Regions from separate parts of the Agrococcus sp. BE272 genome, predicted to be linked through region 1. Evidence: predicted binding sites of a transcription regulator. Region 1 holds the regulator's gene; each other region holds the start of a gene.
The links. Region 1 encodes HrcA, which represses chaperone genes, less so after heat shock. Its sites were predicted from a motif close to TTNGCACTCGNNNNNNNCGAGTGCNAA; they were not measured.
Positions count from the first base shown of each region.

Region 2: the regulator HrcA is predicted to act here: its motif matches at 4,823-4,849, upstream of J2X49_RS05720 (Hsp20/alpha crystallin family protein).
Region 3: the regulator HrcA is predicted to act here: its motif matches at 2,156-2,182, upstream of groES (co-chaperone GroES).

Region 1 covers NZ_JAVDXL010000002.1:365,351-375,322, forward strand. The annotation lists gene J2X49_RS08175 (cytosine permease) at 1-1,255, shown strand, start outside; gene J2X49_RS08180 (cyclase family protein) at 1,245-1,931, shown strand; gene rpsT (30S ribosomal protein S20) at 2,265-2,525, opposite strand; gene lepA (translation elongation factor 4) at 2,748-4,598, shown strand; gene J2X49_RS08195 (DUF1990 domain-containing protein) at 4,612-5,247, shown strand; gene hemW (radical SAM family heme chaperone HemW) at 5,250-6,455, shown strand; gene J2X49_RS08205 (DUF4870 domain-containing protein) at 6,462-7,376, opposite strand; gene hrcA (heat-inducible transcriptional repressor HrcA) at 7,594-8,607, shown strand; gene J2X49_RS08215 (DnaJ C-terminal domain-containing protein) at 8,608-9,693, shown strand; gene J2X49_RS08220 (16S rRNA (uracil(1498)-N(3))-methyltransferase) at 9,693-9,972, shown strand, end outside.
Region 2 covers NZ_JAVDXL010000001.1:1,174,149-1,184,120, reverse strand. The annotation lists gene J2X49_RS05755 (hypothetical protein) at 1-318, shown strand, start outside; gene J2X49_RS05750 (Pr6Pr family membrane protein) at 488-1,195, shown strand; gene J2X49_RS05745 (Pr6Pr family membrane protein) at 1,280-2,005, shown strand; gene J2X49_RS05740 (hypothetical protein) at 2,151-2,426, shown strand; gene J2X49_RS05735 (alpha/beta fold hydrolase) at 2,443-3,216, shown strand; gene J2X49_RS05730 (ATP-binding protein) at 3,426-4,034, shown strand; gene J2X49_RS05725 (dihydrofolate reductase family protein) at 4,069-4,716, opposite strand; gene J2X49_RS05720 (Hsp20/alpha crystallin family protein) at 4,947-5,447, shown strand; gene J2X49_RS05715 (hypothetical protein) at 5,555-6,193, opposite strand; gene J2X49_RS05710 (hypothetical protein) at 6,190-7,455, opposite strand; gene J2X49_RS05705 (heat shock protein transcriptional repressor HspR) at 7,628-8,059, opposite strand; gene J2X49_RS05700 (DnaJ C-terminal domain-containing protein) at 8,059-9,021, opposite strand; gene J2X49_RS05695 (nucleotide exchange factor GrpE) at 9,064-9,819, opposite strand; gene dnaK (molecular chaperone DnaK) at 9,822-9,972, opposite strand, start outside.
Region 3 covers NZ_JAVDXL010000001.1:509,991-519,962, forward strand. The annotation lists gene J2X49_RS02405 (AI-2E family transporter) at 1-743, shown strand, start outside; gene rarD (EamA family transporter RarD) at 777-1,700, opposite strand; gene groES (co-chaperone GroES) at 1,787-2,083, opposite strand; gene J2X49_RS02420 (class I SAM-dependent methyltransferase) at 2,211-3,371, shown strand; gene J2X49_RS02425 (hypothetical protein) at 3,518-4,447, opposite strand; gene J2X49_RS02430 (DUF4190 domain-containing protein) at 4,564-4,920, opposite strand; gene tsaD (tRNA (adenosine(37)-N6)-threonylcarbamoyltransferase complex transferase subunit TsaD) at 5,018-6,079, opposite strand; gene rimI (ribosomal protein S18-alanine N-acetyltransferase) at 6,079-6,534, opposite strand; gene tsaB (tRNA (adenosine(37)-N6)-threonylcarbamoyltransferase complex dimerization subunit type 1 TsaB) at 6,531-7,097, opposite strand; gene tsaE (tRNA (adenosine(37)-N6)-threonylcarbamoyltransferase complex ATPase subunit type 1 TsaE) at 7,094-8,953, opposite strand; gene J2X49_RS02455 (holo-ACP synthase) at 8,953-9,318, opposite strand; gene glmS (glutamine--fructose-6-phosphate transaminase (isomerizing)) at 9,352-9,972, opposite strand, start outside.

The DNA of each region.
Region 1 (9,972 bases):
CGTGACCACGCTGCTCACGGGCACGCTGTTCGTCCCCGACGTGCCGTTCGGCCTCGTGCTCGGCCTCATCGTGGGCGGCACGGTGCTCGGCGCCGCCGTGCTCGTGCTGGTCGGCGCGATCGGCACTCGCACGGGCCTGCCGACCATGGCGCTCACCCGCGGCCCGTTCGGCATTCGCGGCAGCCTGCTGCCGCTCGTCGCCAACGTCGTGATCCTGATGGGGTGGAGCTGGGTGCAGGCGATGCTCGCCGGCATCTCGCTCGACTACATCGTCGCCTCCGTCACCGGCTTCTCGAGCCCGGTGATCTTCGCGGTGCTCTGCCAGACGATCGTGGTCGTGCTCGCGATCTTCGGCCACGCGGGCGTCGCCCGCGTCGAGCCGTGGTTCGCCGCCGTCATCCTCGCGATCGCCGCCTACGTCTTCGTCGTCGCCTTCTCGTCGTTCTCGCCGGCCGAGTTCGCCGCGATCCCCGGCACCGCCGAGCCGTTCTACACGCCCGGCCTGGTCTTCGACGTCGTGCTCGCGACCGCCATCTCGTGGACGGTGCTCTCGGCCGACTTCAACCGCTTCGCGCGCACCACGCGGGGAGGCGCGATCGGCTCGGGCATCGGCTACACGCTGTCGACGGTGACGGCGATGACGCTCGGCGCCACCGCGATCGGCTACGTCGTGCTGAGCGGCGGCGAGGCCGTGCCGTTCGACCCGGTGACCGTGATCGACCCGTTCGGCGCGATCTTCGCCGTCGCGATCTTCCTGTCGGTGATGGCGACGAACACGATGGTCGTCTACGGCATGGTCACGTCGGTCGTGAACGCGATCCCGGGCCGCCGCATCCCGTTCCTCGCGACCGCGCTCGTGCTCGGCGTCATCTCGATCATCGGCGCGACGTTCTTCGGGCTCCTCGAGCAGTTCACGACCTTCCTCGTGCTCATCAGCGCGCTCTTCGCACCCGTGTTCGCGATCATGATCGTCGACTACTACCTGCTGCGGCGCCGCTCCTACGACGCCGACATCCTCCGCCCGAGCGGCGGCCGCTACTGGTACCGCGGCGGCGTCAACTGGCTCGCGATCGGCAGCTGGGCGGTCGGCGCGACGCTCGCCTACGCGTGGGCGTACGTCTGGCCGCTGCCGATCGGCGCGACCGTGCCGGCGTTCGCCGTCACCTTCCTGCTCTACCTGTTCGTCTCGCTGCCGGGCCGCACGAAGGGCGGGGCGCCGGCGCCGCACCTGGCCGAGACGGCGGATGCGCGCTGACGCGGCGGGCGCGCCGGCGTCGCGCGCGCAGGCGAGCGGCCTGATCGACCTCAGCCACCCGATCGAGCAGGGCATGCCCGTCTACCCGGGCGACCCCGAGGTGCGGATCGCGCCGGCGCTGACGGTCGCGGCCGACGGCGTCGACGTGGTGCGGCTCGAGCTCGGCTCGCACACGGGCACGCACGTCGACGCGCCCTCGCACACGGTGCCGGGCGGGCGGACGATGGCGGAGGTGGCGCTCGACGAGCTCGTCGGCGACGCGATCGTGCTGCGCGTGCCGGGCCTCGGCTACGGCGAGCGCATCGACCTCGAACGGCTGGAGGCCGTGGCACCGCTGCCGGAGCACCTCCCGCCGATCGTGCTGCTCGACACCGGCTGGGCGCGATGGTTCGGCGATGCGCGGCGCCTCCGGCACCCGTCGCTCGCGGCGGAGGCCGCGGCCGAGCTGCTGCGCCGGGGCATGCGCGTGCTCGCCGTCGACACCCTGAGTCCCGACGCGACGGGGGAGGCGGATGCGTCGTTCCCGGTCCACGAGGCCGTGCTCGGCGCCGATGGCCTCATCGTCGAGAACGTGCGAGGCCTCGAGCTCGTGCCCGACCGCGTGCGGGTCGGCTTCTTCCCGCTGCGGCTCGCCGGCGACGGCGCCCCCGTGCGCGCGGTCGCCTTCCCCGCCTGACGCCGCCAGCGCATCCGACTGGCGCCTCCCGCGATCGAGTGGCGCCGTGCGCGATCGAGTGGCGCCGTGCGCGATCGAGTGGCGCCCGCTGCACCGCGCGCTCCAAGGCGCCACTCGATCGCCGGAGCCGCCACTCGCTCTCCAGAGGCGCCACTCGACGTCGCGGGGCGCCACCCGATCGCCGAGGGCGCCACCCGATGTCACGGGGCGCCACTCGATCGCCGGAGGCGCCACTCGGTCGGTGGGGGATGCGCCGGCGTGGGCAGCGCGGGCGCCGGCGCGCACGACGAAGGGGGCCCCGTCCGGGACCCCCTCGCGTGCGTGCGGCTCAGCTCAGAGCGACGCGACCTGCTTCGCGATGGCCGACTTGCGGTTCGCGGCCTGGTTGCGGTGGATGACGCCCTTCGAGACCGCCTTGTCGAGCTTGCGGTTCGCGGCGGCGACCTTGACCTGCGCGGCCTCCTTGTCGCCGGCGGCGATGGCCTTGCGGGCCTCGCGCACAGCGGTCTTGAGCTCGCTCTTGACGGCGCGGTTGCGGAGGGTCGCCTTCTCGTTGGTGAGGATGCGCTTGATCTGCGACTTGATGTTCGCCATGGTGTCCTGTCCTGGTTCGAAGCGTGGTTGGCGGCGGCTCGTGCTCGTCAGAGCCCCGCCGCGACCCGACCCCGCGCGACGGGCGCGCAGGAGAAGGGGAAGCCAACGGATGACTCTACCAGCGGCCGCGGCCCGCTCGCAACGCGGCCGACCGCATCCGCTGTGGAAGAATGGGACCTTCCGCACCCAGCTCCACCGAGCCCATCCCGACGAGAAGGACCCGTGAGCCCCCGAGCCTCCAAGGCACTCGAGCCTGCCTCGACCGATCCGGCGAGGATCCGCAACTTCTGCATCATCGCCCACATCGACCACGGCAAGTCGACCCTCGCCGACCGGATGCTGCAGCTGACGGGCGTCGTCGACGACCGCTCGATGCGCGCCCAGTACCTCGACCGCATGGACATCGAGCGCGAGCGCGGCATCACGATCAAGTCGCAGGCCGTGCGCATGCCGTGGGAGCTCGACGGCGAGACCTTCGCGCTCAACATGATCGACACCCCCGGCCACGTCGACTTCACCTACGAGGTGTCGCGCTCGCTCGCCGCGTGCGAGGGCGCGATCCTGCTGGTCGACGCGGCGCAGGGCATCGAGGCGCAGACCCTCGCGAACCTGTACCTCGCGATGGACAACGACCTCGAGATCATCCCGGTGCTCAACAAGATCGACCTGCCGGCAGCCGATCCCGAGAAGTACGCGGCCGAGATCGCGCGGCTCATCGGCGGCGACCCCGACGACGTGCTGCGCGTGAGCGGCAAGACGGGGGAGGGGGTGGATGCGCTGCTCGACCGGGTGGTCCGCACCGTCCCCGCGCCGGTCGGCGACGTCGACGGGCCCGCGCGCGCGATGATCTTCGACTCCGTCTACGACGCCTACCGCGGCGTCGTCACCTACGTGCGCATGGTCGACGGCACGCTGCGGCCGCGCGAGCAGGTCGTGATGATGTCGACCGGCTCCAAGCACGAGGCGCTCGAGATCGGCGTCTCGAGCCCGGAGCCCATCCCGTCGAAGGGGCTGAGCGTCGGCGAGGTCGGCTACCTCATCACGGGCGTGAAGGACGTGCGCCAGTCGAAGGTCGGCGACACCGTCACGACCGTGAAGTCGCCCGCGACCACGCCGCTCAAGGGCTACGCCGACCCGAAGCCGATGGTGTTCTCGGGCCTCTACCCGATCGACGGCAGCGACTACCCGGTGCTGCGCGAGGCGCTCGACAAGCTGAAGCTCTCCGACGCGGCGCTCGTCTACGAGCCCGAGACCTCGGTGGCGCTCGGCTTCGGCTTCCGCTGCGGCTTCCTGGGGCTGCTGCACCTCGAGATCATCACCGAGCGTCTCGAGCGCGAGTTCAACCTCGACCTCATCGCGACCGCGCCGAGCGTGGTCTACCAGGTGCAGACCGAGGACCGGCAGACCCACATCGTCACGAACCCGAGCGAGTTCCCCGACGGCAAGATCCACTCGGTCATCGAGCCGATGGTGCGGGCGACGATCCTCGCGCCGAAGGACTACGTCGGCGCGATCATGGAGCTCTGCCAGACGCGCCGCGGCACGCTCGGCGGCATGGAGTACCTGTCGGAGGACCGCGTCGAGCTGCGCTACCGGCTGCCGCTCGGCGAGATCGTCTTCGACTTCTTCGACCAGCTGAAGTCGCGCACCCAGGGCTACGCCTCGCTCGACTACGAGCTCGACGGCGAGGAGGAGGGCGACCTCGTGAAGGTCGACATCCTGCTGCAGGGCGAGCAGGTCGACGCCTTCAGCGCGATCGTGCACCGCGACAAGGCGTACGCCTACGGCGTGCTCATGGCGGGCAAGCTGCGCGAGCTCATCCCGCGCCAGCAGTTCGAGGTGCCGATCCAGGCCGCGATCGGCGCGCGCATCATCGCCCGCGAGACGATCCGCGCGATCCGCAAGGACGTGCTCGCCAAGTGCTACGGCGGCGACATCACGCGCAAGCGCAAGCTGCTCGAGAAGCAGAAGGAGGGCAAGAAGCGCATGAAGATGGTCGGTCGCGTCGAGGTCCCCCAGGAGGCGTTCATCGCCGCGCTCTCGACCGGCGAGACGAAGAAGGACGCGAAGTGAAGGACGGATCGCAGTGAAGCCCATCCACGAGCGCGCCACCAACTACGGCGCCGTCGGCGCGACCGCCCACTTCGACTTCTCGCGCTTCCCCCCGAAGGGCTTCGAGGTCATCCAGCGCCGCGCGCGCATCGGCCACGGCCGGCCGCGCTACGACGCGGCCGTCGCGGCGCTGCGCACCTGGAAGGTGCAGCGGCTGTCGGGCATCGAGGTCGACGTCGTCGGCTCGGAGGAGGGCACCGTCTACCGCCCCGTCGGCTTCGACGGCACGGAGGCGACCCGTGCGGCGAGCATCGAGCCGCAGCAGGACTTCGGCCCCGACGGCGAGCCGTTCCTGCAGCCGGGCGACTCGATCGACCAGCGCGTGCGCGTGCTCGGCATGCAGATCCACGCCCCGATGCGCGTCATCGCGATCGAGGAGGAGGCGAGCAGCCACGGCGTGATCCTCGGCACCCTCGAGGGGCACCCGGAGGCGGGCGAGGAGCGCTTCACGATCGAGATCGTCGAGGACGAGACCGTCTTCCTGCACTTCCGCGCGCTCGTGCGCGACGCGAAGTGGTGGGCGCGGCTCGGCTCGCCGATCGCGCGCGCGATGCGCCGCCGCTACCACGACCGCTACATGGACGTGCTGCGGTCGATCGACGTCCGCTGACGATGGGCAGGCTGCCGGAGGGCGAGACCGCGCCCGCCGACGGCGCGCTGCCGCGGGGCACCGCGGTCGACGCGCCGTTCGGCGTCTACGTGCACGTGCCGTTCTGCTCGGTGCGCTGCGGCTACTGCGACTTCAACACCTACACCGCCGACGAGCTGCGGGGCGCGACGCGCGCGGGCTACCCGGCCGACGTCGCCGCCGAGCTCGCGCTCGCCGGCCGCGTGCTCGGGGCGCTCGGCCCGGTGCGGCCCGCGCAGACGGTGTTCTTCGGCGGCGGCACGCCCACGCTGCTGCCGGCCGACGACCTCGTGGGCATGCTCGCCGGGGTCGCGGATGCGTTCGGCCTGGCCGAGGGCGCGGAGGTCACGGTCGAGGCGAACCCCGACTCGATCGACGCGGGCGGGCTCGCGCGGCTGCGCGACGGCGGGGTCACCCGGGTGTCGTTCGGCATGCAGTCGGCGGTGCCGCACGTGCTCGCGGCCCTCGACCGCACGCACGACCCGGCGCGCGTGCCGCAGGTCGTCGCGTGGGCGCGCGACGCGGGGCTCGAGGTGAGCCTCGACCTCATCTACGGCGCACCCGGCGAGTCGCAGGACGACTGGCAGCGCTCGCTCGACGCGGCGGTCGCGATGGGCCCGGACCACGTCTCGGCGTACGCGCTCATCGTCGAGGAGGGCACGGCGCTCGCCCGCCGCATCCGGCGCGGCGAGCTCGTCGCGCCCGACGACGACGCGCAGGCGGCGATGTACGAGGCGGCGGATGCGACGCTCGGCGCAGCGGGATACACCTGGTACGAGGTCTCCAACTGGGCCCGCGGCGACCGCGTCGCCCGGCACAACCTCGCCTACTGGCGCGGGCACGACTGGTGGGGCTTCGGCCCCGGAGCGCACAGCCACGTCGGCGGCGTGCGGTGGTGGAACGTCAAGCACCCGGCGGCGTACCGCGACCGGCTGCTGGCCGGCGCATCGCCGGCGCTCGCGCGCGAGGTGCTCGACGACGAGACGCGGCGCGTCGAGCGGGTGCTGCTCGAGTCGCGCATCGCCGAGGGGCTCCCGATCGCGCTGCTCGACGACGAGGGCAGGCGCGCGGTCGCGGGGCTCGTCGCCGAGGAGCTCGTGGACGGGAGAGCCGCCCTCGCCGGCCGGGTGGTCCCGACGCTGCGAGGGCGGCTCCTGGCCGACGCCGTGGTGCGCCGGCTGCTGCCCTGAGCGGGCCTACTTCACCATCCGCCAGTTGAACGGGTAGCGGTACGAGCCGCCGCCGTTGACGCGCATCGCGCCGATGATCGAGAAGATCACCTGCAGCAGCGCCGGCACCCAGTAGATGCTGAGCAGCAGGAAGCCGATGCCGATGATGCTCGTGAGCGTGCCGATGACGATGAGGCCCACGGCGAGGATCGTCATGAAGATGCCGAAGTTCAGCGCCTCCTTCGACTCCTGCTTCGCGAAGGCGCTGCGGTCCTTGTAGATCATGTAGACGATGAGCGGGCCGATCCAGCCGCCGAAGCCGCCGGTGACGATGGTCGAGAGCCCCGACAGGTGCCCCCACATCCCGGCGTTCTTCTCGTCGACGGGCGACATCGGCGCGGAGGTCGCGTACTGCGGCTGGCCGGGCGCCCCGTACTGCGGGTGCCCCTGCTGGGGCTGGCCGTACCCGGGCTGCGGCTGCCCGTAGCCGGGCTGCCCGTAGCCCGCGCCCTGCTGGCCGGGAGCGCCGTAGACCGGTGCGCTGCCGGGCTGGGCGAACGGCTGCTGCGCGCCGCCCTGCTGGCCGTAGCCGCCCGGCTGCTGCGGGGCCGACGCACCCTGGCCCGGCTGCCCCCACGCGGGCGGCGCCTGCGGCGCGGACGGCTGGCCGAGGTGGCTGCCCTCCGGCTGGTGCTGGCCGTGCTGCCAGTCCTGGCCGACCGCGGGCTCGTCGTCGGGCGTCCCGCTGAAGGCGGGCTGGCCGGGGGCCTGGTCGGCCGCCGGCGCGGTGAAGGACTGGGCGGGCTGGCCGACGCCGGGCGTGCCGGGCGCGGCGGGCGCGCTGGGGGCCGCGTGCTGCTCGTCCGTCACGGAGAAGCCCTCGGCGGGCTGGTCCGCGGGATCGTGCTGCCCCTCGCGGCGCGGAGCGTTGGGATCGGACATGACGTGCCTCTCGTGTCAGTTCGGACGGCACGCTGGGGCGTCCCGCTGTGCACATTGTGCGCCCGGGTGGCTGGGGATGGCATCCGAACCGCCGCGACCGGCCCCTCGGCGCGAGGCGGTAGGATTGGCAGTCAGCAGACGGGAGTGCCAGCGCGCGGGCGAGCGCCGCCGCGGCAGGGACGACGGGCGGTCGCCCGGACGACGAGGGGAGCGCGGCATGGTCTCGGATCGCGGCCTCGAGGTGCTGCGCGCGATCGTGCAGGACTACGTGGCGCTGCGGGAGCCCGTGGGCTCGAAGTCGATCGTCGAGCGGCACACCTTCGGCGTCTCGGCGGCCACGATCCGCAACGACATGGCGCTCCTCGAGGAGGAGGAGCTGATCGTCGCCCCGCACACCTCCTCCGGCCGGGTGCCGACCGACAAGGGCTACCGCGTCTTCGTCGACCGGCTGCAGCGCATGCAGCCGCTCACGGCGGCGCAGCGCGCCGCGATCCACCGCTTCCTCGACGAGTCGGTCGACCGCGACGACGTGCTCGCGCGCACCGCGCGCCTCCTCTCGCAGCTGACGAACCAGGTCGCGCTCGTGCAGGTGCCGCTCCGCCGGCCCGCGGCCGTGCGCCGGGTCGAGCTCGTGGCGATCGCCGAGACGCGGCTGCTCGCCGTGCTCATCCTCGACTCCGGCCGCGTCGAGCAGCGCCTGCTCGACGCGCAGCAGGCGATCGAGCCCGAGCAGGCCACAGCGCTCGGGCGGGCGTTCACCGAGACGCTCGCCGAGCTGCCGCCCAAGGAGGCCGCGTCCCGCCTCGCCGGCGCTGCCGCATCCGCCCCCGCATCCATCGCCCGCGCGACCGCCGCGGTCGCGCAGACGCTGACCGAGATGCTGCAGGCGGCGGGCGGCGACCGCATCGTGATCGCGGGCGCCTCGAACCTCGTGCGCGAGGAGCGCGACTTCCAGGGCACCGTGACCCCGGTGCTCGACGCGATCGAGGAGCAGGTGACGCTCCTGCGCCTGTTCCACGAGATGGGCGCCGAGGGCGAGGTCGCGACCCGCATCGGGCGCGAGCTCGCGGGACCGCTGGGGGAGGCGTCCGTCGTCGCCTCGACCTACAGCGCCGACGACAGCGAGGGGCACGTGGGCGTGCTGGGCCCGACCAGGATGGACTACGCAGGGAACATGGCCGCGGTGCGCGCAGTTGCGCGCTACCTGACGCGGCTGCTGAGCGAGGACTGAGTGACCGACCACTACGAGACCCTCGGCGTCGCACGCGACGCCGGCCAGGACGAGATCAAGAAGGCGTACCGGCGGCTCGCGCGCGAGCTGCACCCGGACGTCAACCCGAGCGCTGACGCGGCCGAGCGGTTCAAGGACGTCACGCACGCGTACGACGTGCTGGGCGACCCGCAGTCGCGCGCCGAGTACGACCGGGGGCCGAGCCTCGGCGGCGGCGCCTTCGGCTTCGGCGACATCTTCGAGCAGTTCTTCGGCGGCGGCCGCTCGGCCGGGCCGCGCTCGCGCCGGCAGCCGGGGCAGGACAGCCTGCTGCGCGTCGACCTCGAGCTCGCCGACGTCGTCTTCGGCGTGCACCGCGAGCTGCGCGTGCAGACCGCCGTGCTCTGCGAGACGTGCGACGGCGCGTGCACCGCACCGGGCACGAGCGAGGAGCGCTGCACGATGTGCGGCGGCTCCGGCCACGTGCAGCGCCAGGTGCGCTCGCTGCTCGGCAACGTCGTCACCACCCAGCCGTGCGCGGTCTGCCAGGGCTTCGGCAGCGTGATCCCGCAGCCGTGCCCCACATGCGCCGGCCATGGCCGCGTGCGCGCCGAGCGCACGATCCCGGTCGACATCCCCGCGGGCGTCGACACGGGCCTGCGCATCCAGCTCCCCGGGCAGGGCGAGGTCGGCGAGGCCGGCGGCCCCGCGGGCACGCTGTACCTCGAGGTCAACGTGCGGCACCACGACGTCTTCAGCCGCGCGGGCGACGACCTGCTCGGCACCCTCGAGGTGTCGATGCCGGATGCGGCACTCGGGGCGCGCGCGACGGTGGAGGGCATCGACGGGCCGGTCGACGTCGAGGTGCGCGCCGGCACGCAGTCGGGCGACGTCATCACGATCGACGACCGCGGCGTGACGCGGCTGCGCGGCGCCGGCCGGGGCGACCTGAAGCTCGGCGTGCAGGTCGTGACGCCGTCGCGCATCGACCGCCGCACCGAGGAGCTGCTGCGCGAGCTGCGGGAGCGCACGAAGGCGCCCGCGCCGCACCTGGCCGCGTTCAAGCAGGGCCTGTTCGCGAAGATGCGCGACCGCCTGCGCCTCTGATGGCCCACTGCTACTGGCACGACGCGCTCGCCGGGAGCGCGGCGGGCGACGTCGTCACGCTCACCGGCGAGGAGGCCCACCACGCCGCGGTCGTCTCCCGGATGCGCCGCGGCGAGCGGGTGCTCGTGAGCGACGGCCGGGGTGTGCTCGCGGAGGGCGTCATCGAGCGCGCCGAGCCGCGCGCGGTCGACGTCGTGCTGCACCGGGTCGAGGAGGTCGCGGCGCCGCGCCCGCGCATCGGCCTCGCGCAGGCGCTCGCGAAGGGCGACCGCGCCGAGC
Region 2 (9,972 bases), on a different contig from region 1:
GGCGGGTACGTGGCCGGGCGGATGGCCCGGTTCGACGGCGCGAAGCAGGGCGTCGCCGTGTGGGTGTGGGCCGTGGTCATCGCGATCCTCGCCGCGATCGTCGGCCTCGTCGCGGGCCAGAACTTCGCGGTTCCGCCGGGCTCGATGCCGACGCTGCCGCTGCCCGAGGACCAGGCGACGACCGCCACGATCATCTCGGCGCTCGTCGTCGCCGTCGTGGCGCTCATCGGCGCCGTGCTCGGCGGCCTCGCCGGCATGCGCTTCCACCGCCGGGTCGACCGCGCGGGCTTCGAGGTGGGCTCCACCGCGCGCAGGTAGCGGCCACGCACCCGGATGCCGGTCGGCGAGGGCTTCGCCGACCGGCATCCGCACGCTGTGGACGGCATCCGCATCCGCGCGCGGTCGCTCCTCAAGATCGCCTCAAGCCGACCTCAACGCGGCGGACACCGGCTCGGAGCCGCGCGGCGCCCCTCCTAGGGTGAGGTGGATGACTGTCAAGGAAGACGTCCGCGTCACGAGCGACCTCCGCAGCCGCACGCTCCTCACGGCGCGCCTCGGCATGGCGGCCCTGATCGCAGCCGCGCTCCTCGGGCAGCTGCTGACGAGCCTGCAGTTCTGGGGCGAGCGCGGGGCGACCGACCTCGCCGTGAACCTCGTCGCGTACGGCTCACTCTTCACCGTGCTGTCGAACACGGCGTCGATGGCCCTGCTCGTCGCCCTCGCCCTCGCGCAGGCCCGGCCCGTCCGGCTCGGTCGCCGCTTCGACGTCGTGCTGCTGGCGACGACCACCTGCATGGTCGTCACGGGCGTCGTCTACAACGCGCTCATGCGCCCGATCGAGCTGCCGGACGGCGCGACCCTCGTGTGGGCGAACGAGGTGCTGCACGTCATCGCGCCGGCGTGGATGCTCGTCGACTGGGCCGTGACCGCGGGTGCGCGCGCCGTGCACCGGCGCGATCTCGCGGCCGTCGTGGTGTTCCCGGCGACGTGGCTCGGCTACACGCTGCTGCGCGCCCCGAGCACGCCCGAGGAGGCGGCGAGCAACCCGTACTGGTATCCGCACCTGGATCCCGCGACCTACGACAACGGCGCCTTCGGGGTCGCCACGACGTGCCTCGCGATCACGGCCGCGCTGCTGCTCGTCGCCGGCGGCCTCATCGGCATCGCGCGCCGGCGGTCGCTCCACCGCGGCTGACCCGGCCACGGCGACGCGGGCTAGGCTCGCGGGAGACGTGCCAGGGCGCCCGCCCTCGACGCCGTGCCGAGCCCAGGAGCGCGCATGACGACCTCGCAGACGCAGGCGACCACGCCCGTCCGGGCCTCGCGCATCCGCCGCCTCCTGCTCGTCGGCCGCGCCGTCATGGCGCTCGCGATCCTCGCGGCCATCGTCGGACAGCTCATGACGAGCATCGCCTTCTGGACCGCGCGCGGCGACGCGTCGATCCCGCTCGACCTGCTCAACTTCTTCAGCTTCTTCACGATCGAGTCGAACGTGCTGGCCATGGTCGTGCTCGCGGTGCTCGTCGCCGCGCAGCTCGGGCGCCCGCGCATCGGTCGGCGCTTCGACGTGCTGGTGCTGTGCGCGACGACGTACATGGTCGTGACCGGCATCGTCTACAACACGCTGCTGCGCGGCATCGAGCTGCCGCAGGGCGCGACGCTCGGCTGGTCGAACGAGGTGCTGCACCTCGTGGCGCCGGTGTGGATGCTCGTCGACTGGCTCGCGAGCCGCCCGCGCCAGGTGCGCTTCGCCGACCTGGCGATCGTCGCGGTCTTCCCCGTCGTGTGGCTCGCCTACACCCTGCTGCGGGGGCCCGCCACGCTCGACCAGGCGACCGGCAACCCGTACTGGTACCCGTACCCGTTCCTCGATCCGGCCGGCTACGACACCGGCTACGGCGGGGTCGCGATCATGAGCGCCGTCATCGCGGCGACCGTGCTGCTCGGCGGCGCCGCCCTCGTCGCGATCGCGCGCGCCCGGGCGCGGCGCTCCCGCGCCGCGTGAGCGGATCCTCCGGAGGAGACCCCTCGCCCCGCGGCCCGGCGCGGCGTAGGATCACCGCCGACGGCCGCCGATGCGGCCTCGAGGTCACGATCGAGCCGGCCAGCGGCCGCCATGGAAGTGCATCCGATCCGATGAAGGAGCAGCCATGATCCGCAAGGTCCTCGCGACGACCGCCCTGGCGGCCGCGCTCGTGCTGGGCGGCCCGCTCGCCGCCGACGCGCACAGCCAGGTGGTTGACCCTCCGGGCGACGTCGGCCCCACGGTCACCGGCCCGATCAGCCAGGCATGGGCCCAGGCGCACTGCAGCGCCGCCTCGCCGGGCGTCGTCTGGGAGGCGTCCAACGGCGTCGTCACGTTCCTGCCGATGGACAACATCCCGTGCCCTGCGGTGCCGAACCCTGGGGGCCAGGTCACACCCTGACGGCTACCGTGGAGCCATGACGACGGGCGACCTCCACACGACCCGCCTGGGCGAGCAGGGGTCGCCCGTGCTCTTCTGCCACGGCCTCTTCGGCCAGGGCCGCAACTGGATGCAGATCGGCAAGGCGCTCGCCGACCGGCACCGCGTGACGCTCGTCGACATGCCGAACCACGGCCGCTCGCCGTGGACGGAGCGGGTCGACTACGCCGAGATGGCCGACGCGGTCGCCGCGACCATCGACGAGCCGGCCGCGCTCGTCGGCCACTCGATGGGCGGCAAGGCGGCGATGCTCGCCGCGCTCCGCCACCCCGAGCGGGTCGAGCGGCTCTGCGTCGTCGACGTCTCGCCCGTCTCCTACCGATCGAGCGACGAGTTCCGCGGCTTCATGGACGCCATGCTCGGCATGGACCTCGCCGCGATCGCCTCCCGCGCCGACGCCGACGCCGCCCTCGCGCCCGCCGTGCCCGACCCGGGCATCCGCGCCTTCCTGCTGCAGAACCTGCAGCGCGACGGCGACGGCTGGCGCTGGCTGCCGAACCTCGAGGTGCTGCGGCGCGACCTCGATGCGCTGCGCGGCTTCCCCGAGACCGACGCGGTCTACGAGGGGCCGGTGCTGTGGATCGCGGGCGCCGACTCCGGCTACGTGCGCGACGAGTTCCGCGACGAGATGGAGGCGCGGTTCCCGCGCGTGCGCCGGGTGACGGTCAAGGGCGCGGGGCACTGGGTGCACTCCGAGCAGCCCGCCGTGATGACGGGCCTCCTCGAGCGCTTCCTCGACGACGCGGACTGAGCCGGCCGCCGCGCGGCGGGCCGCGCACAACGCAAGCCCGATCCGGCGATTCCGCGGAGGGTGCGGGGCGGTCGCCCCGATCGCCGCCGACACGGCCCCGCGGGCTTGCGTTGTGCGCGGCGGCGGCAGGGCGCGCGGGCGCGCGGCGGCGGCGGGCGGGGCGGCCACGGCGGCGGCAGCGCCCGCCCCGCCGTGGGAAGATGGAGCCCATGCCCTCCGACGCCGAGCCCCTCGCGCGCGTCGTGCTCATCGGCGGGGCCTCCGGCTCCGGCAAGTCGCGCATCGCCGAGCGCTCGGGGCTGCCGCTGCTGCGGCTCGACGACTACTACCGCGAGGGCGACGACCCCGAGCTCCCCCGGCTCGAGACCGGTGAGGTCGACTGGGACCACCCGGGCTCGTGGCACCGCGACCGCGCGCTCGCCGCGCTCGAGGAGCTCGCCCGCACCGGCCGCACTGCCGCGCCCGTCTACGACATCTCCCGCAGCGCATCGGCCGGCGTGCACGAGGTGGCGCTCGAGGGCGCCTCGCTCTTCGTGGCCGAGGGCATCTTCGTCGCCGAGGTCGTGGCCGAGGCCGAGCGGCGCGGCATCCTCGCGGATGCGATCTGCGTGCGCCGCTCGCGCTGGGTGACGATGGGCCTGCGCTTCGCGCGCGACCTCCGCGAGCGCCGCAAGAGCCCCGCGTTCCTCGTGAAGCGCGGGCTCATCCTCGCGAGCCGCGAGCCGGCGATCGTCAAGGGGCTGACGGATGCGGGCTGCCGACCCGTGCGCGTGCGCTCGGCCGGGCGCCTGCTCGCGCGGGCCGCGCGCGGCGACTGACGCGGGCGGCACCGACCCGGACGGCCGACGCCGGCTACTCCTCGACCATGACCTCCTTGCCGTCGACCACCTCGTAGGTCGCGGTGCGGAACGGCGCCGGCGTGAGCGTCATCGCCACCGCGCCGCTCGGCGCGACCCGTGCATCCGCCACCTCGAAGCCCGACGGGCGCTGCACGTCGTCGAAGAGCCGCTTGCCGCGCCCGACGACCACAGGGAAGACGATGAGGCGCAGCTCGTCGAGCAGCGCCTCGTCGAGCAGCGTCTGCAGCAGCTGCCACGAGCCGTGCACCTGCAGCTCGCCGTCGCCGAGCGCCTTGAGATCGCGGATGCGCTGCGGCACGTCGGCGGCGATGACCGACGCCGTGCGCTCCCACGGGGCGTCCTCGAGGCGCAGCGTCGTCGAGACGACGTGCTTCGGCGCGGTGTTGAGCCGCTGCGCGACCGGGTCGGCGAGGTCGGTCACGAGCGGCCAGTAGGCGGCCATCATGTCGTAGGTCGTGCGGCCGAACAGCAGCTCGTCGGTGCGCTCGAACCAGCCGGTGACGACCGAGCTGACGGTCTCGTCGAACGCCGGTGCGACCCATCCGCCCCACCGGAAGCCGCCCGCGGTGTCCTCCTCGGCGCCGCCTGGGCCCTGCATGACGCCGTCGAGCGTCATGAACTCGTGCGCGACCAGTCGCATGCTCGGCCCCCTCGCCTCGGTGCCGCGCCCGTGCCCGAGCGCGGCGACGGTATCGAGCATGGGCGGCGAGGCGCCCGCGCGCAAGGGTGGGAGCAGACTGCGAGACCTGGCACTCTCCCACCGAGAGTGCTAAAATCGAGGCGCTCCGCGGGGCACGCTCCGAGGGGCTGCCACAGACACCGGGGACCGTCGCATGGGGGCGACGGCCCGAAGCTGAGGAGGTGGTTGTCATGGCACTGACCTTCGATCCCTTCCGCGAGATGGACCGCATGGCCGCCCGCCTGCTGACGAGCGGAGGCACCGAGCGCTCGTCGAGCTGGATGCCGATGGATCTCTACCGCGCAGGAGACCACTACATCGTCAACGTCGACCTGCCGGGCGTCGACCCGGGCTCGATCGACCTCGACGTCGATGCGAACACGCTGACGATCCAGGCCGAGCGCACGATCGGCTCCGCCGACGGCGCGCAGTGGCTCGCGCAGGAGCGGCCCGCCGGCCGCTACATGCGGCAGCTGGGCCTCGGCAGCGACGTCGACCTCGAGAGGATCGAGGCGTCGTACGAGCACGGCGTGCTCATGCTCACGATCCCGGTCGCCGAGCGCGCGAAGCCGCGCAAGATCACGGTGGAGCAGCGCGACCGCCAGTCGCAGCTCAGCGCGGGCGGCTCGGGCGAGAACCAGGCACCGTCGAGCCAGACGCCGGCGGCCGCGGGCTCCAGCACCGAGTCCTGACTCGGCCGTGACGCGGTCCTGACGCGGCGGATGCGGCGCCCTCGTCTGCGGACGGGGGCGCCGCGTCATGTCCGGAGCATCCCCGCCGCTGCGGGATCCCGTTCGGATTACCCCGGCGGCAGCACGCTCGGCCGGGATCCCTCGGGCGCCGCCGCCGCCGCGGTCGCGGCCGCCCGCCGCGCCTCGCGCCGCGCGATCGCGAGCCACGTGCGCGGCCCGGCGAGCCAGCCGATGAGCGCCGACAGCGCAGCCCCGGCCACCACCCAGAGCGCCGCGACGATCCAGGCGCCGACCACGCCGGTGAGCAGCACGAGCAGCCCGAGCAGCCAGCTCGACAGCGTCGACAGCACCGCCTGCAGGCCGGTGCCGAGGGCCGCGCCCCGCAGCGTGACCGCGGCCGCGCCGACGACGCCGGCCCGGCGCATCCGCCGCGTGCTCCACCAGCAGCCGAGCGCGATGAGGCCCACCGCGAGCAGCACGAGCGCGAGCACGATCGGCACGAGCCACGACGCGTCGAGCCCCTCGATCCAGCGCACGACCGCCATGCCCCACTCGCGGTCGTCGAACAGGTCGATGACCGCCGCGCGCAGCACCGCGAGCGCGATAGCGACGACGAGCAGCCCCCACGCGAGGCCCGCTCCCGTGGCGACGAGCGCGAGGCCCGTCGCGCCGGCCGCGCGCACCGCGGCGCGCTGCTCGGGGCGCAGCGGATCCGGCCGCGCCGCCGTGCGCGGGCGTGGGCTCACGCGGGCTCCCCGCGCAGCCGCACGGCCGTGAGCTCGGCCTCGTCGGCGGCCCGCTGCCGCGCCTCCTCCTCGGCCATGAGGCCCACGAGGTCGACCCGCGGCCTCGCGGTCGAGAGGAACAGCCAGCCGAACAGCAGCCCGACGAGCCCCGTCAGCACCACCGCGAGCGCCATCGCCCAGAACAGCATCGACCACATCGACCCGATCGTGAGCGACGACGACGAGCTCGCGATCACCGAGATCATGCCGCCGAACAGCACGAGCGGCCACAGCATGATGCCGACGAAGCCGGTCGCCGCAGTCGTGCACAGCCACGCGAGCCACGCGGAGCGGTGCGGCTTCGCGAGCCCCGCCGAGCGCGCCCAGAGGGCGCTCAGCAGCCAGCCGAGCGCGAGCCCGACGCCGCCGAGCAGCAGGCCGATGAGCGCGGTCGCCCACACCCGGTCGGGCATCGACCAGCGCGAGACGATCGCCGTCCACGAGTCGGCCTCGAACTCGTCGACCGGCTCGCCCGAGATGTGCAGCAGGAACGCGAACCCGACGATGAGCACGAACGCGGTGAGGAAGTGCGTCGCGAGCGCCATGACCGTCTGGCCCGCCCACGAGCCGAGGATCGCGGCGCGGCGCTGCGGGGTCGTCCAGCGGATGCGCGGGGGCACGATGAAGACCGGCGCGGGCGGGTAAAGCCCGGCGCCGTAGGGCCCGGGCGAGGAGGGGCCGGTCGGGTAGGGCGCCGCGCCGTAGGGCCCGGGCTGACCCGGCTGGCGCGCGTACGCGGCGGATGCCACGGCGAAGGTGCCCTGCTGCGGCCCGGTGGGAGGCGCGCCGTACGGCGCTCCGCCGTAGACCATCCCGTACGGCCCGGGCTGCGGCCCCCACTGCTGCGGCACGAGCCGCGGCGGCATCGAGTCGGCGACCGCCGGCACGAGGCCGGGCGGCATCACCCGCGCTCCCCCGGCCATGCCGGCCGCGGGGTTGGGCACGGGCGGCGCCGCGCCGGGCACGAAGGCGCCGGAGACGACCGAGCCGTGCACGACGGAGCCGGCCCCGACCATCCCCGGCATGCTGAGGCGCTCGCGCCGCAGCCGTGCGCGCTCGGCGGCGCGGCTCTCGAGCGCGGTCGCGGGCACGAGCCGATCACGGCCCGGCGCCGACGCCGCCGACACCTGCCGAGCGCGACCCGCGGCGGCCGCGCGCGCCGCGGCGTCCGTCGGCACCGGGGTGTCGGTGCCCGGCGGCGGCGGGGCTGCGGGGTCGGTCACGGTCAGCATCATGGCATCCGGCCCGCATCTCCGGCCCAGGATCCGCTCGCCTCGCGGGCAGGGAACGCGCGGGTTTCCGGTACCGATCCGCGGGTGCCCGTCCGGGAGACCCGCAGATCGGTACCGGAAGTCCGGATGCGCCGGCCGAGTGACCGGGACCCGGCAGGGCCGGCTACCCGCGCCCGCCGCGCCAGAGCACGATCGAGCCGGGCTTCGACGGGCGCGCGCCCGCGCGGATCGTGGTGATGCCGGTCGCGCCGGCGGCGAAGACGCGGCGTCCCTGCTGCTGCATCACCGCATCCGCGAGCGCCGACTCGAGCTCGCGCACGCGCGCGCGCAGCTCGCGGTTCTCGTCGCTCATCGCGAGGATGCGCCGGATGCCCTCGAGCGAGACGCCCTCGGCCGACAGCAGCTGCACCTGCCGCAGCCGGCCGACGTCGCGCATCGAGTAGCGGCGCGTGTTGCCGGCGGTGCGTGCGGGCTCGACGAGCCCGAGCCGGTCGTACTGCCGCAGCGTCTGCGCGTGCAGGCCGGCGAGCTCGGCGGCCGCCGCGATCGAGAAGATCGGCGACGTCTCGTCGAGGCCCTCCGGCACGCCGCGCATCAGTCGGTCCGTGCCTTCGCGAGCAGGTCGGCGCGCGGCGACTCGCTCGGCCCCGCGGCCACGAACGCCTCGAGGTGCTCGACCTGCTCCTTGGTGAGGTGCGTCGGCACCGCCACCTGGATGGTGGCGAGCAGGTCGCCCGTGCCCTTCTTGCCGGCCACGCCGCGACCCTTGACGCGCAGCACGCGGCCCGAGGGGGTGCCCGGCGCGACCTTGAGCCGCACCGGGTTGCCGCCGAGCGTGGGCACCTCGATCGTCGCCCCGAGCGCCGCCTCGGCGAACGTCACGGGCACGTCGAGGCGCAGGTTGAGGCCGTCCATGGTGAAGACCGGATGCGGCCGCACCTGCACCGTGAGGATGAGGTCGCCGGGCTCGCCGCCGGTGGGCGACGGGTCGCCCTTGCCGGCCAGCTTGATCTTCTGCCCGTCGTGCACGCCCGCGGGCACCTTCACCGTCATGGTGCGGCCGCCGACCGTGAGCTTGAGGGTGTCGCCCTGCACCGCCGACGTGAAGTCGAGCGCGGCCCGCGCGGTGACGTCGCGGCCCTTGGCCGGCCGGCGCGCGCCGAAGCCGCCCGCGCCGCCGAAGCCGCCGGCCCCGCCGAACATGCCGCCGAGCAGATCCTCGAAGTCGCCCTGCGAGTACTGCACGCGCGGGCCGCCGCCGAAGCCGCCGAAGACGTCCTCGAAGCCGCCCGCGCCGCCCGGCGCGAACCGAGGACGACCACCGGCCATCGCGCGGATCGCGTCGTACTCCTGCCGCTGCTTCGGGTCGGAGAGCACGGCGTGCGCCTCGGAGATCTCCTTGAAGCGCGCCTCCGCGGCCGCGTCGCCCGGGTTGGAGTCGGGGTGGAACTGGCGGGCGAGCTTGCGGTACTGCTTCTTGAGGTCGGCGGCGCTGACGTCCTTGGCGACGCCGAGCACCGCGTAGAAGTCCTTGTCGAACCAGTCGTTGCTAGCCATGCCTCACCTCCCTCGGCTCCGGGCCCTGCTCGGGTGCGTGCCTCACTCTGCCGGGACGAACACCGCGACCTTGGCGGCGCGCAGCATCCGGTCGCCGATGCGGTAGCCCGCCTGCACGACGTCGGCGACGACCATCTCGGTCACCTCCGGGTTCGGCAGCTGGGCGACGGCCTCGTGCTTGTCGATGTCGAACGCCTCGCCGACCTCGCCCAGCCGCACGACGCCGAGCTGGTCGAACGACGCGCGCAGCTTCTGCGCGACGATCGCCAGCGGCCCCTCGGCCAGGTCGCCGTGCTTCTCGGCGAGGTCGAGGTCGTCGAGCGCCGGCAGCATCGTCCTGATGACGGATGCCGTGGTCGCGTCGCGGTCGCCCGCGCGGTCGCGCTCGGTGCGGTTGCGGTAGTTGACGAACTCGGCGCGCAGGCGCTGCAGCTCGTCGAGCTGCTGCGCCGACTTCGCCTCGAACGCGGCCCGCTCCGCCTCGATCGCCGCGGCCTCGCCCTCGAGCAGGGCGCGGTCCTCGTCGCTCAAGTCGTCGGATGCGGCGCCCGCGTCGGGCGCGCCCGCGGCGGCGGGGACGGGCTCGCCGCCCTCCGCCGCCGGGGCATCGCCCGAGGCCGCCTCGCGGGGCTCGCCCGTCTCCGGGTCGATCTTCCGCGACGGGTCGCCAGACCCGTCGGCCTGCCCTGAGCCTGTCGAAGGGTCGGTGACCTTCGGCTCGTCCTGGCCCTCGGGCGATGCCGCGTCGCGGCCCTCGTCGTCGGCGCCGGGCACCGGGAACTCCTCGTGCTCGGCCACGGCTACTTCTTCTCGTCCTCGTCGTCGACGACCTCGGCGTCGACCACGTCGTCGTCCTCCGACGACGCACCGGCCTGCGGCTCCTCAGCACCCGCGCCGGGCTGCTCGCCCTGCGCCTGCTGCTGGTAGATCGCCTCGCCGAGCTTCGACTGC
Region 3 (9,972 bases), on a different contig from region 1:
TCGACTGGGTCTCGACCCTCCCCTTCGCGCCCACCGACGAGCAGATCCAGCAGGGCCGCGACGCCGTCGTCGACTTCCTCACGAGCTCGCAGTTCGGCTCGGGCGCCGTCGCCGGCGCCGCCGCCGCGGCCAACTTCCTCACCGGCCTCGTGCTCATGCTGGTGGTGCTGTTCTTCTTCCTCAAGGACGGCCCGCGCATCTGGGAGTTCCTGCTGCGGCCGCTCGAGGGCGAGCGCTACGCCCGCGGCAAGCGCATCGGCCGCCGCACCGTCGACACCCTCGGCGGCTACGTGCGCGGCACGGCGACGGTCGCGCTCGTCGACGCGGTCGGCATCGGCGTCGTGCTCGCCTTCGCGCAGGTGCCGCTCGCCCTCCCGCTCTCGGTGCTCGTGTTCCTGCTCGCGTTCATCCCGCTCGTGGGCGCCACCGTCGCCGGCGCGCTCGCGACCCTGGTGGCGCTCGTCGCGAACGGCCCCGTCGTGGCGCTCGTGGTCCTCGCGGCCGTCGTGCTCGTGAACCAGCTCGAGGGCAACTTCCTCCAGCCGGTCGTGATGGGGCGCTCGCTGCAGATCCACGAGCTCGTCATCCTCATCGCCCTGACCGTCGGCACGGTGCTCGGCGGCATCGTCGGCGCCGTGCTCTCGGTGCCGATCGCGGCCGTCGCGTGGGGCATCGTGCAGGTGTGGGACGGCGAGGACCGCCCGGCCAGGATGTTCCGGCAGAAGCGGCCGGAGCCGGCGTAGCCGCTCGCTGCGCGCCCGGGCCCGCGCTCCGCGTCAGGCCGCGGCGGGCTCGGGCCGCGGGCGGCGCGCGTGGCGGCCCAGCAGGTCGAGCGACACGAGCGCGAGCGACGCCCAGACGAGCGCGAAGCCGATCCAGCGCTCGAGCGGCATGGGCTCGAGCATCACGAAGGCGCCGAAGAGGAACGAGATGATCGGCGCGAGGTACTGCGTGAACGCGAGCGCCGTGAGCGAGATGCGGCGGGCGGCGGCGGCGAAGGCGAGCAGCGGCACCGCCGTGATGACGCCGAGCCCGACGGTGCCCCAGATGCCGGCGGCGCCGTTCGCGCCGACCGTCACGCCCTGCAGCGAGATCGCGATGCCCATCATCACGAGCGCGGCCGGCAGCGCCGCGACCGTCTCGATCGTGAAGCCCGAGAGCGCGTCGACCGAGCCGCCGACCCGCTTCTTGATGAGCCCGTAGACGCCGAACGAGAGCGCGACCGTCAGGCCGATCCAGGGCACCTCGCCGTAGCCGACGACCATCACGAGCACGCCGAGCGCGCCGAGCCCGACCGCGACCCACTGCACGGGCCGCAGCCGCTCGCCCAGGAAGGCGACGGCGAGCACGACGCTCACGAGCGGGTTGAGGAAGTAGCCGAGGCTCGTCTCGAGCACGCGGTCGCTCAGCACGCCGATGAAGAAGGCCGTCCAGTTGACGAGCACGGCGCAGCCGGCGAGCACGAGCGAGACGGTGTCGCGGCGGCTGCGCAGCACGCCGGCGAGCCTGCTCCAGCCGCGGGTGGCCGCGACGAGCGCGAACCCGACGACCACCGAGGCGATCACCCGCCAGCCGATGAGCTCGAAGCCGTCGATGCCCTTCGTCAGCTGCAGGTAGACGGGGACGACGCCCCAGAAGGCGTACGCGAAGACCGCGTACCAGATGCCGGCGCGCGTGCGCCCGCCCGGGTGCTCACCCATCCGACCCTCCCGAGGCCCGTGATCCGTGGTGGAACTGCGACGGCGGCGCCCCGCGAGGGGGCGCCGCCGTCGATCTCAGCGGAGCGTCAGCGCTCGACGATCGCGAGCACGTCGCGAGCCGAGAGCACCAGGTACTCGTCGGCGCCGAACTTGACCTCGGTGCCGCCGTACTTGGAGTACAGCACCTTGTCGCCCACGGCGACGTCGATCGGGACGCGGTTGCCGTTGTCGTCGACACGACCCGGACCCACGGCCACGACCTCGCCCTCCTGGGGCTTCTCCTTGGCGGTGTCAGGGATGACGAGACCGCTGGCGGTGGTCGTCTCTGCCTCGACCTGCTTGATGACGATGCGGTCCTCGAGCGGCTTGATGGAAACCGACACGGTTGCCTCTTTCTGTCAGATCCTGGGGTGCGCCCGGCAGTGCCGGGCACCTGAGCAAGCCTAGGCGGTCGGCTGGCACTCGGTCAACATGAGTGCCAGCCGCGCCGCGGGTGCTTGGATGAGTGCGATGGATGCCGAGGAGCTGCGACTGCTGCTGTCGAAGGACGGCCTCGCGCTGCTCGAGCGCGCGGAGGCGGGCCTCGACGGCGACGTCGTGCGCGAGGTGACGCGGCTCCGCGCCGAGGGGCACGACCCCCGGCTCGTCGCCGCCGTGCTCACCCAGGCCCGCCTGCGCCGCCGCGCCAGGGCGAAGTTCGGGGAGTTCGCGAGCGGCATGCTCTTCACCGAGGCCGGGCTCGAGCAGGCCACGCGCCTGCGCGTCGCCGCGCACCACGCGGGGCGGATGCGCCGGGCCGGCATCGTCTCGGTGGCCGACCTCGGGTGCGGCATCGGCGCCGACGCGCTCGCGTTCGCGACGCTCGGGCTCGAGGTCACGGCCGTCGAGCGCGACGAGGTGACCGCCGCGATCGCGACGTACAACCTCGCCGCGTGGCACGCATCCGTCGTGCACGGCGACGCGCTCGACACCCCCGTCGACGCGGAGGCGCTGTGGTTCGACCCCGCCCGCCGCGACGGCGCGCGGCGCCTCAGCGACCCCGCCGACTGGTCGCCGCCGCTCGACGCCGTCTTCGCGCGCGCCGCCGCGCAGCCGGCGGGCGTGAAGCTCGCGCCGGGCATCGACCGCGACCTGCTGCCGCCGGACGCGGAGCACCAGTGGGTCACCGACGGGCTCGAGACCGTCGAGGCGGTGGTGTGGACCGGCCGGCTCGCCCGGCCCGGCGTCGCGCGCAGCGCGCTCGTCCTCGGCGACGGCGTCGCCGAGGAGCTCACCGGCGACCCGAGCCACCCCGAGCCCGGCGAGCTCGACGCGTGGCTGTACGAGCCGGCCGGCGCGGTCATCCGCGCCGAGCTCATCGGCGCGCTCGCCGAGCGGCTCGATGCCCGCGCGGTGAGCGACGGCATCGCCTACCTGACGGCCGCGCGCCACGTCGGGACGCCGCTCGCGCAGGCGTTCCGGGTGCGCGAGACGCTGCCGCTCGACGAGCGCCGCATCGCGCAGCGCCTGCGCGAGCTCGGCATCGGCGAGCTCGAGATCAAGAAGCGCGGCGCCGACATCGATCCCGCGGCGCTGCGGAGGCGGCTCAAGCTGCGCGGCGACGCGCGCGCCACGCTCATCCTCACGCGGATCGCCGGGCGGCATCGCGCGGTGCTCGCCGACCGGGCCTGAGCCCGACGAAGCCTGAGCACGACGAAGCCCCCGGCCGCTGGGGCCGGGGGCTTCGCTGGACGACGAGGTCTCGTGACGCGCGCCGCGTGCGGCGCGCTCCTCGACCTGAGCCCTCCGCGCTCACCGCGAGGGTGAGCGCTCCGGGCTCACATCGAGCTGATCTCCATGAGGTACGGGATCCAGTTCACGGCCATGATGATGCCGATCACGAGGCAGATGATGAAGATGATCGAGCCGGCGATCGCGGCGATCATCGGCCACGGCTTCGCCTCGGGGTTCTTCTTCATCGCGACGAAGCCGAGGATCGCGCCGATGAGCGCGAACAGCCAGCCGGAGCCGGCGAACCACATGCCGAGGAAGCCGAGGCCCGTGAGCACGAGCGCGGCGATCGTGATGCCCTTGAGCTTCTTCTCGCCCGCCGGCGCCGCGCCGAACGGCTGCTGCTGGGCGTAGCCGGTGGCGGCCGCGTCGCCGTAGGACTGCGAGTACGAGGGCTGCTGGCCGTAGGCGGCGTCGGCGGGAGCGCTCGAGCCGTACGCCGGCTGCTGGCCGTAGCCCGGCGCCTGCTGGCCGTAGGCGGCCTGCTGGCCGTAGCCGGGCTGCTGCCCGTAGCCCTGCTCGGCCGGCGCCGACTGCCCGTAGGCGGCCTGCTGGCCGTAGCCCTGCTCGGGGGTCGACTGCCCGTAGGCCGGCTGCTGCTGGCCGTACCCGGGCTGCTGGCCGTAGGCCTGGTCGCCGCCGGGCTGCTGGCCGTAGCCGGGCTGCTGGCCGTAGGACGGCGCGCTCGCGCCGTAGGAGGGGGCGCTGCCGCCGTAGGCGGGCTGCTGGCCGTAGCCGGCCTGGCCGTCCTGCGGAGCCTGCTGGCCGTAACCCGGCTGCTGGCCGTAGGCGGGCGGCTGGGCGTGGTCGCCCTGGCCCTGGGCTGCGTCGTGCGGCTGGCCGAACGACGGGGCCTGCTCGGGCTGCTGCCCGAAGTCGGCCGCGGGCTGGGCGGTGTCGGCATCGCCGGGCTGTGCGGCGCCCTCCTGGTCGGGGCGACGGAAGCGGTCGTCGGCGGGCGGGTACTGGTCGCTCACGGGATCCTCCTTGCGATGCGCGACTGCGCGCGTGGTTCACCGTACCCTGCCGCCGAGGCGCGAAGCCTGGAAGCGGGCCGAACGGCAGCTCGGCGCGTCGGGGCTCAGACCCCGGCTCAGACCCCGGGCATCCCCTGCAGTCCCCCGACGACCGTGACGATCATCGCGATGCCCGCGACCGTCGCGGCGATCAGGGCGACGAGCGTCACGGCGCCCAGGATCACGGCCCAGACGGCGAGCAGCCTGCCGTCGTCGCCCGAGCGCCGGATGCGCGACAGCGCGATGAGCCCGAGCACGATCGCGGCGATCGAGCCGAGGCCGACGAGGATCGTCGTGCCGGCGGCCGCCGAGGCGATCGCCCAGATCGCGAGCGCGTCGGTCCTCGGGCCCGGATGCGTGGGCGAGCGGAAGGGCGCGAGCGCCGGCGGCGCGGGCGGCGGGCCCCATCCCGGCTGCTGCCCCGCCATGCTCATGCCCGCTCCTCGTCGGCTCGCGGCCGCGCGAGCCGATCGGCGCGCGGCGCAGGGCGATCCTGCCAGGCCGACCTGTGCATCCGCCCGGTCGCGCCGCTCACGCCGTGACCTGCACGGTGCTCGCGTCGAGCGTCGACTCGGCCGCGAAGCCGGCGGGGCTCGGAGCGTCGCCGCGCGCGACGAGCATCGCCCCGACGGCCGCGATCATCGCCCCGTTGTCGGTGCACAGGTCGAGCGGCGGGATCCGCAGCGCGACGCCCGCCTGCTCGCAGCGCTCGGCCGCGACCTCGCGCAGGCGCCGGTTGGCGACCACGCCGCCGCCGAGCAGCAGGCGCGGGATGCCGTGCGCCGCGCACGCGTCGAGCGCCTTCGCCACGAGCACATCGACGACCGCCTCGCGGAAGCTCGCCGCGACATCCGCCACCGGCAGCGGCTCCCCCGCGGCCTCGGCCCGCTCGACGTGGCGCGCGACGGCCGTCTTCAGGCCCGAGAACGAGAAGTCGAAGCGATGGCGGTCGCGGTCCTTCGGTGCCGTGAGCCCGCGCGGGAAGCGGATCGCCGCCGGGTCGCCGCCCACGGCGGCGCTGTCGATCGAAGGCCCGCCCGGGTACGAGAGCCCGAGCAGCCGCGCCGTCTTGTCGAAGGCCTCGCCCGCCGCGTCGTCGATGGTCTCGCCCAGCAGCTCGACGTCGCCCGCGAGGTCGCGCACGAGCAGCAGCGAGGTGTGGCCGCCCGAGACGAGCAGCGCGACGGTCGGCAGCTCGAGCGGCTCGCCCGAGAGCACGTCGGCGGCGACGTGGCCGACGAGGTGGTTGACGCCGTACAGCGGCAGGTCGCGCGCGGCGGCGAGGCCCTTCGCGGCCCCGATGCCCACCATGAGGGCGCCGGCGAGGCCGGGCCCGGCGGTGACGGCGACCGCGTCGAGGTCGTCGAGGGTGAGGGATGCGTCGGCGAGCGCCGCGAGGATCGTCGGCTGCAGCTCCTCGAGGTGGGCGCGCGCGGCGATCTCGGGCACGACGCCGCCGAAGCGCGCGTGCAGCTCCATCGACGAGGCGATCCGGTTCGCGAGCAGCTCGGTGCCGCGCACGATGCCGACGCCCGTCTCGTCGCAGCTCGTCTCGATGCCGAGCACCACCGGCGGCCGCTGCCCCTGCACCATCACGCCGACTCCCGCTTCATGACCACCGCATCCACGTCCTCCGGCTGGTAGTAGCGCGGCCGCACGCCGATCTCGCGGAACCCGACCGACTCGTAGAGGCCGCGCGCGACCGGGTTGTCGGCCCGCACCTCGAGGAACAGCTCGCGCACGCCGCGCCGCCCGGCCTCGGCGAGCAGCTCGGCGAGCAGTGCGCGCCCGATGCCGCGCCCGCGGGCGCCGGCGGCGACGGCGATCGTCTGCACGTCGCCCTCGACGCCCACGGCGCGCAGGCCCGCGTAGCCGACCGTGCGGCCGTCGTCGTCCTCGTCGACGGCGATGACGTAGCGGCCCCAGTCGCTCGCGATCTCCTGCTGCATGGTGCCGCGCTCCCACGCGCTCGCGCCGAACGACGCCTGCTCGATCGCCATGATCGCGTCGAGGTCGCCGGCGCCCGCGGTGCGGATGACGACGCTCACTGGCTCACCCGCTTCGGGCCGGCCGACGGCGTCGCGTCGGCGTCGCGCAGGTACAGCGCCTGCTCCACCTCGGCCGCCCCGCGCACCGCGGCGCGGGCGAGCAGCGCGGCGTCGACCGCTTCGGCGTCGAGGCGGGGCGCGCCGGCGTGCGCGGCGGCGGGCGGCGGCACCGCGTCGGCGGGCGCGAGGTGCGGGCCGTCGACGACCAGGCCGTCGACGACCGAGCTCCACGCGCGCTCCCGGCGCCGCACATCCGTCGTCACCTGCGCCGTGCCCTCGGTGATGCCCGCGTGGCTCGCGATGCCGACGCACCGCACCCCGAGGCCCATCGCCGCCGCGCGCGCCGCCGCGATGCCGACGCGCAGGCCCGTGAAGGCGCCCGGCCCCATGCCGGCGACGACGAGCTCGATGCGGTCGCGGCGGCCCGCGAGGGCGCGCTCGAGCATGGGCCCGAGGTGCTCGGCGTGGCGCCGCGCGTCGCCCTGGTGCGCGCGGAAGACGACGTCGTCGCCGTCGACGACGGCGACCGAGGTGCCGAGCGAGGTGTCGATGGCCAGGATCACGGTGCCTCCTCCGTCGGGCCCGGGGCGGTGAGCGAGCGCACGCGCGCGGCGTCCCAGCCGGGGCCGTGCCCGCGCAGGCGCACCGAGCGCGGCGACTCGTCGTCGCCGTCGGCCTCGCCGCGGTCGATCTCGACGCGCAGCCAGCTCTCGAGCGCGTGCTCGAGCGGCGCGCCCCACTCGGCGACCGTGATGGCGCCGTCGAGGTCGAGGTCGAGGTCGTCGAGCTCGGCCTCGTCGCCCAGCCGGTACGCGTCGACGTGCTGCAGGTCGGGGCCGGCGGCGGTGCGGTGCGTGCGGGCGATGACGAACGTGGGGCTCTGCACGGTGCCGCGCGCGCCGAGCGCCCGGCCGATGCCGCGCGTGAGGGTGGTCTTGCCCGCGCCGAGCGGGCCGATGAGCAGCACGGCGTCGCCGGCGCGCAGCACCGCGCCGATGCGCTCGCCGAGCAGCTCCATCGCATCGGCGTCGGCGACCGAGCCGGCGACTTCGACCGCCACGCGCGGGCCGATCATGCCGGTGAGCTCGGGGGCGGATGCGTGCTCGAGCACGACCGGGTCGCCGACGCGGGCAGGGCGGTCGCCGACGTCGAGCACGACCTGGTCCATCGCCACCCGCCCGCGGATCGGGTGCGCGCCGTCGCCGGCGACGACGGCCGGGCGGCCGGTGGCGCTGCGCGTGACGCCGTCGGCGTAGCCGAGGCCGACGAGCGCGAGCGTCGTCGCGCTCGGCGTGACGTACTCGCCGCCGTAGGAGACGCCGAGGCCGGGCTCCACCCGCTTGACGCCGACGAGCTCGCCGACGAGGCGGCGGGGCTCGCCGTCGAGCCCGAGCTCGAGCACGCGCCGCGGCGCCGTCTCTGGTCCCGCGGCGACGACGCCCGCGCCCCGGCCGGCCGCGCCCATCCGGGTCACGACCTCGTAGGTGATCGTGCGCGCCGCGCGCGCCCACGCGTCGGCGCTCGGCTCGCCCGCCGCCGGGTCGCCCCAGAGCACGCCGTCGCCGGTGCGCGGCGGCTCGATCCTGAGGCTGCGCGCGCCGACCGCGGCGACGTGCGCGAGCTCGCCGCCGAGCAGCACGGGCGCGCCGACCGCGGGCAGCAGCCCGTCGTCGAGCCCGACCTCGGCGACGCCGTCGACGAAGGCGGCGCTCGCGCGCATCGCGGGCCTGAGGCCCAGCGCCGCGGCCTCCGACCCGTCGCCGGCGCCCGGGCCGCTCGGGTCGACGCCGTACGCGGCCATGCCGATGCGCACGAGGTCGAAGCGGGCCTCCGGCAGCCCGATCGCGGCCGCCGAGCTCGCGAGGTGCCGGAGCTCCAGGCCGAGCGGCTCGGCCTCGGCGAGCGCCGACGCGAAGTCGCGCACCTGCGCGAGGTCGGCCTCGCGGCTCGTGCCGGCGAGGTGCGACATCGCGCCGCGGATGCGCGCGCCGTCGGCGGCGAGCGCGATCGCGCGCGCGATCGCCGCGCTGCGGTCGCCGCGCGCGATGCCGTTGCGGCCGAGGCCCGTGTCGAGCTTCAGGTGGATGACGGCGCCCGCGGCGGCAGCCGCCTCGAGCTGCGCGATCGAGCTCACTGCCACGTCGACGCCGTGGCGCGCCGCGAGCGAGAAGTCGACGCCCGGCCCGTGCAGCCAGGCGAGGATCGGCGCGTCGATGCCGGCGGCGCGCAGCTGCAGCGCCTCCGCGAGGTCGACGACGCCGAGCATGGCGGCACCGCCGTCGAGCATCGCGCGGGCGGATGCGACGGCCCCGTGGCCGTAGCCGTCGGCCTTCACGACGCCGCACACGGGCGTCGCCGCCCGCGCGGCGAGCGCGCGCACGTTCGCGGCGATGGCCGCCGTGTCGACCTCGATGCGCATCAGGACTCCGCGATGACCGTCGCCGTGGCGACGCCCGCGTCGTGGCTCATCGAGACGTGCACGCGCGTCGCGCCGATCGCGGCCGCGCGCTCGGCGGCGGTGCCGCGCAGGTCGAGGCTCGGCTCGCCGCCCGGGCCCTGCACGACCACCAGGTCGACCCAGCGCATCCCCGAGTTCGCGCCGAGCGCCTTGAACGCGGCCTCCTTCGCGGCGAAGCGCGCCGCGAGCGACGGCAGCGACCGCTCGCGGCCGTCGACGAGCAGCTCGTCGGGCGCGAAGAGCCGCTGCTTGAGCCGCGGCGTGCGCGTGACGGCGCGCTCGAAGCGCGCCAGGTCGACGACGTCGACGCCGAGCCCCACGATCACGAGCCGACCCCGGTCATTCGCCGACGAGCCGGATCACTCGACCGTGACCGACTTCGCGAGGTTGCGCGGCTGGTCGACGTCGAGGCCCTTCGCGGTGGCGAGCTCGAGCGCGAAGATGTGCAGCGGCACGACCTGCAGCACGGGCTCGAGCATCGGCAGCGTCAGCGGCACGCGCAGCACCACGTCGGCGTACGGCAGCACCGCGGCGTCGCCCGCCTCGGCGACCGCGATCACGCGGGCGCCGCGCGCCCGGATCTCCTGGATGTTCGAGACGATCTTCGAGTGCAGCAGCGGCTCGTTGCGCGGGCTCGGCACCACGACGAACACGACCTGGCCGGGCTCGATGAGCGCGATGGGGCCGTGCTTCAGCTCGCCGCCCGCGAAGCCCTCGGCGTGGATGTAGCTGATCTCCTTGAGCTTCAGCGCGCCCTCGAGCGCCACCGGGTAGCCGACGTGGCGGCCGAGGAAGAGCACCGAGCGGGTGTCGCTCATCCAGTGCGCGAGCTCGTGCACCGACTCCTGTTCGGCGAGCACCTGGCGCAGCTCGTCGGGCAGCTCGCGGAGCTCTCCGACGACCTCGGCGATCTGCTCCTCCGTCATCGTGCCGCGCACGCGCGCGAGGTGCAGGCCGAAGAGCAGCTGGCCGATCACCTG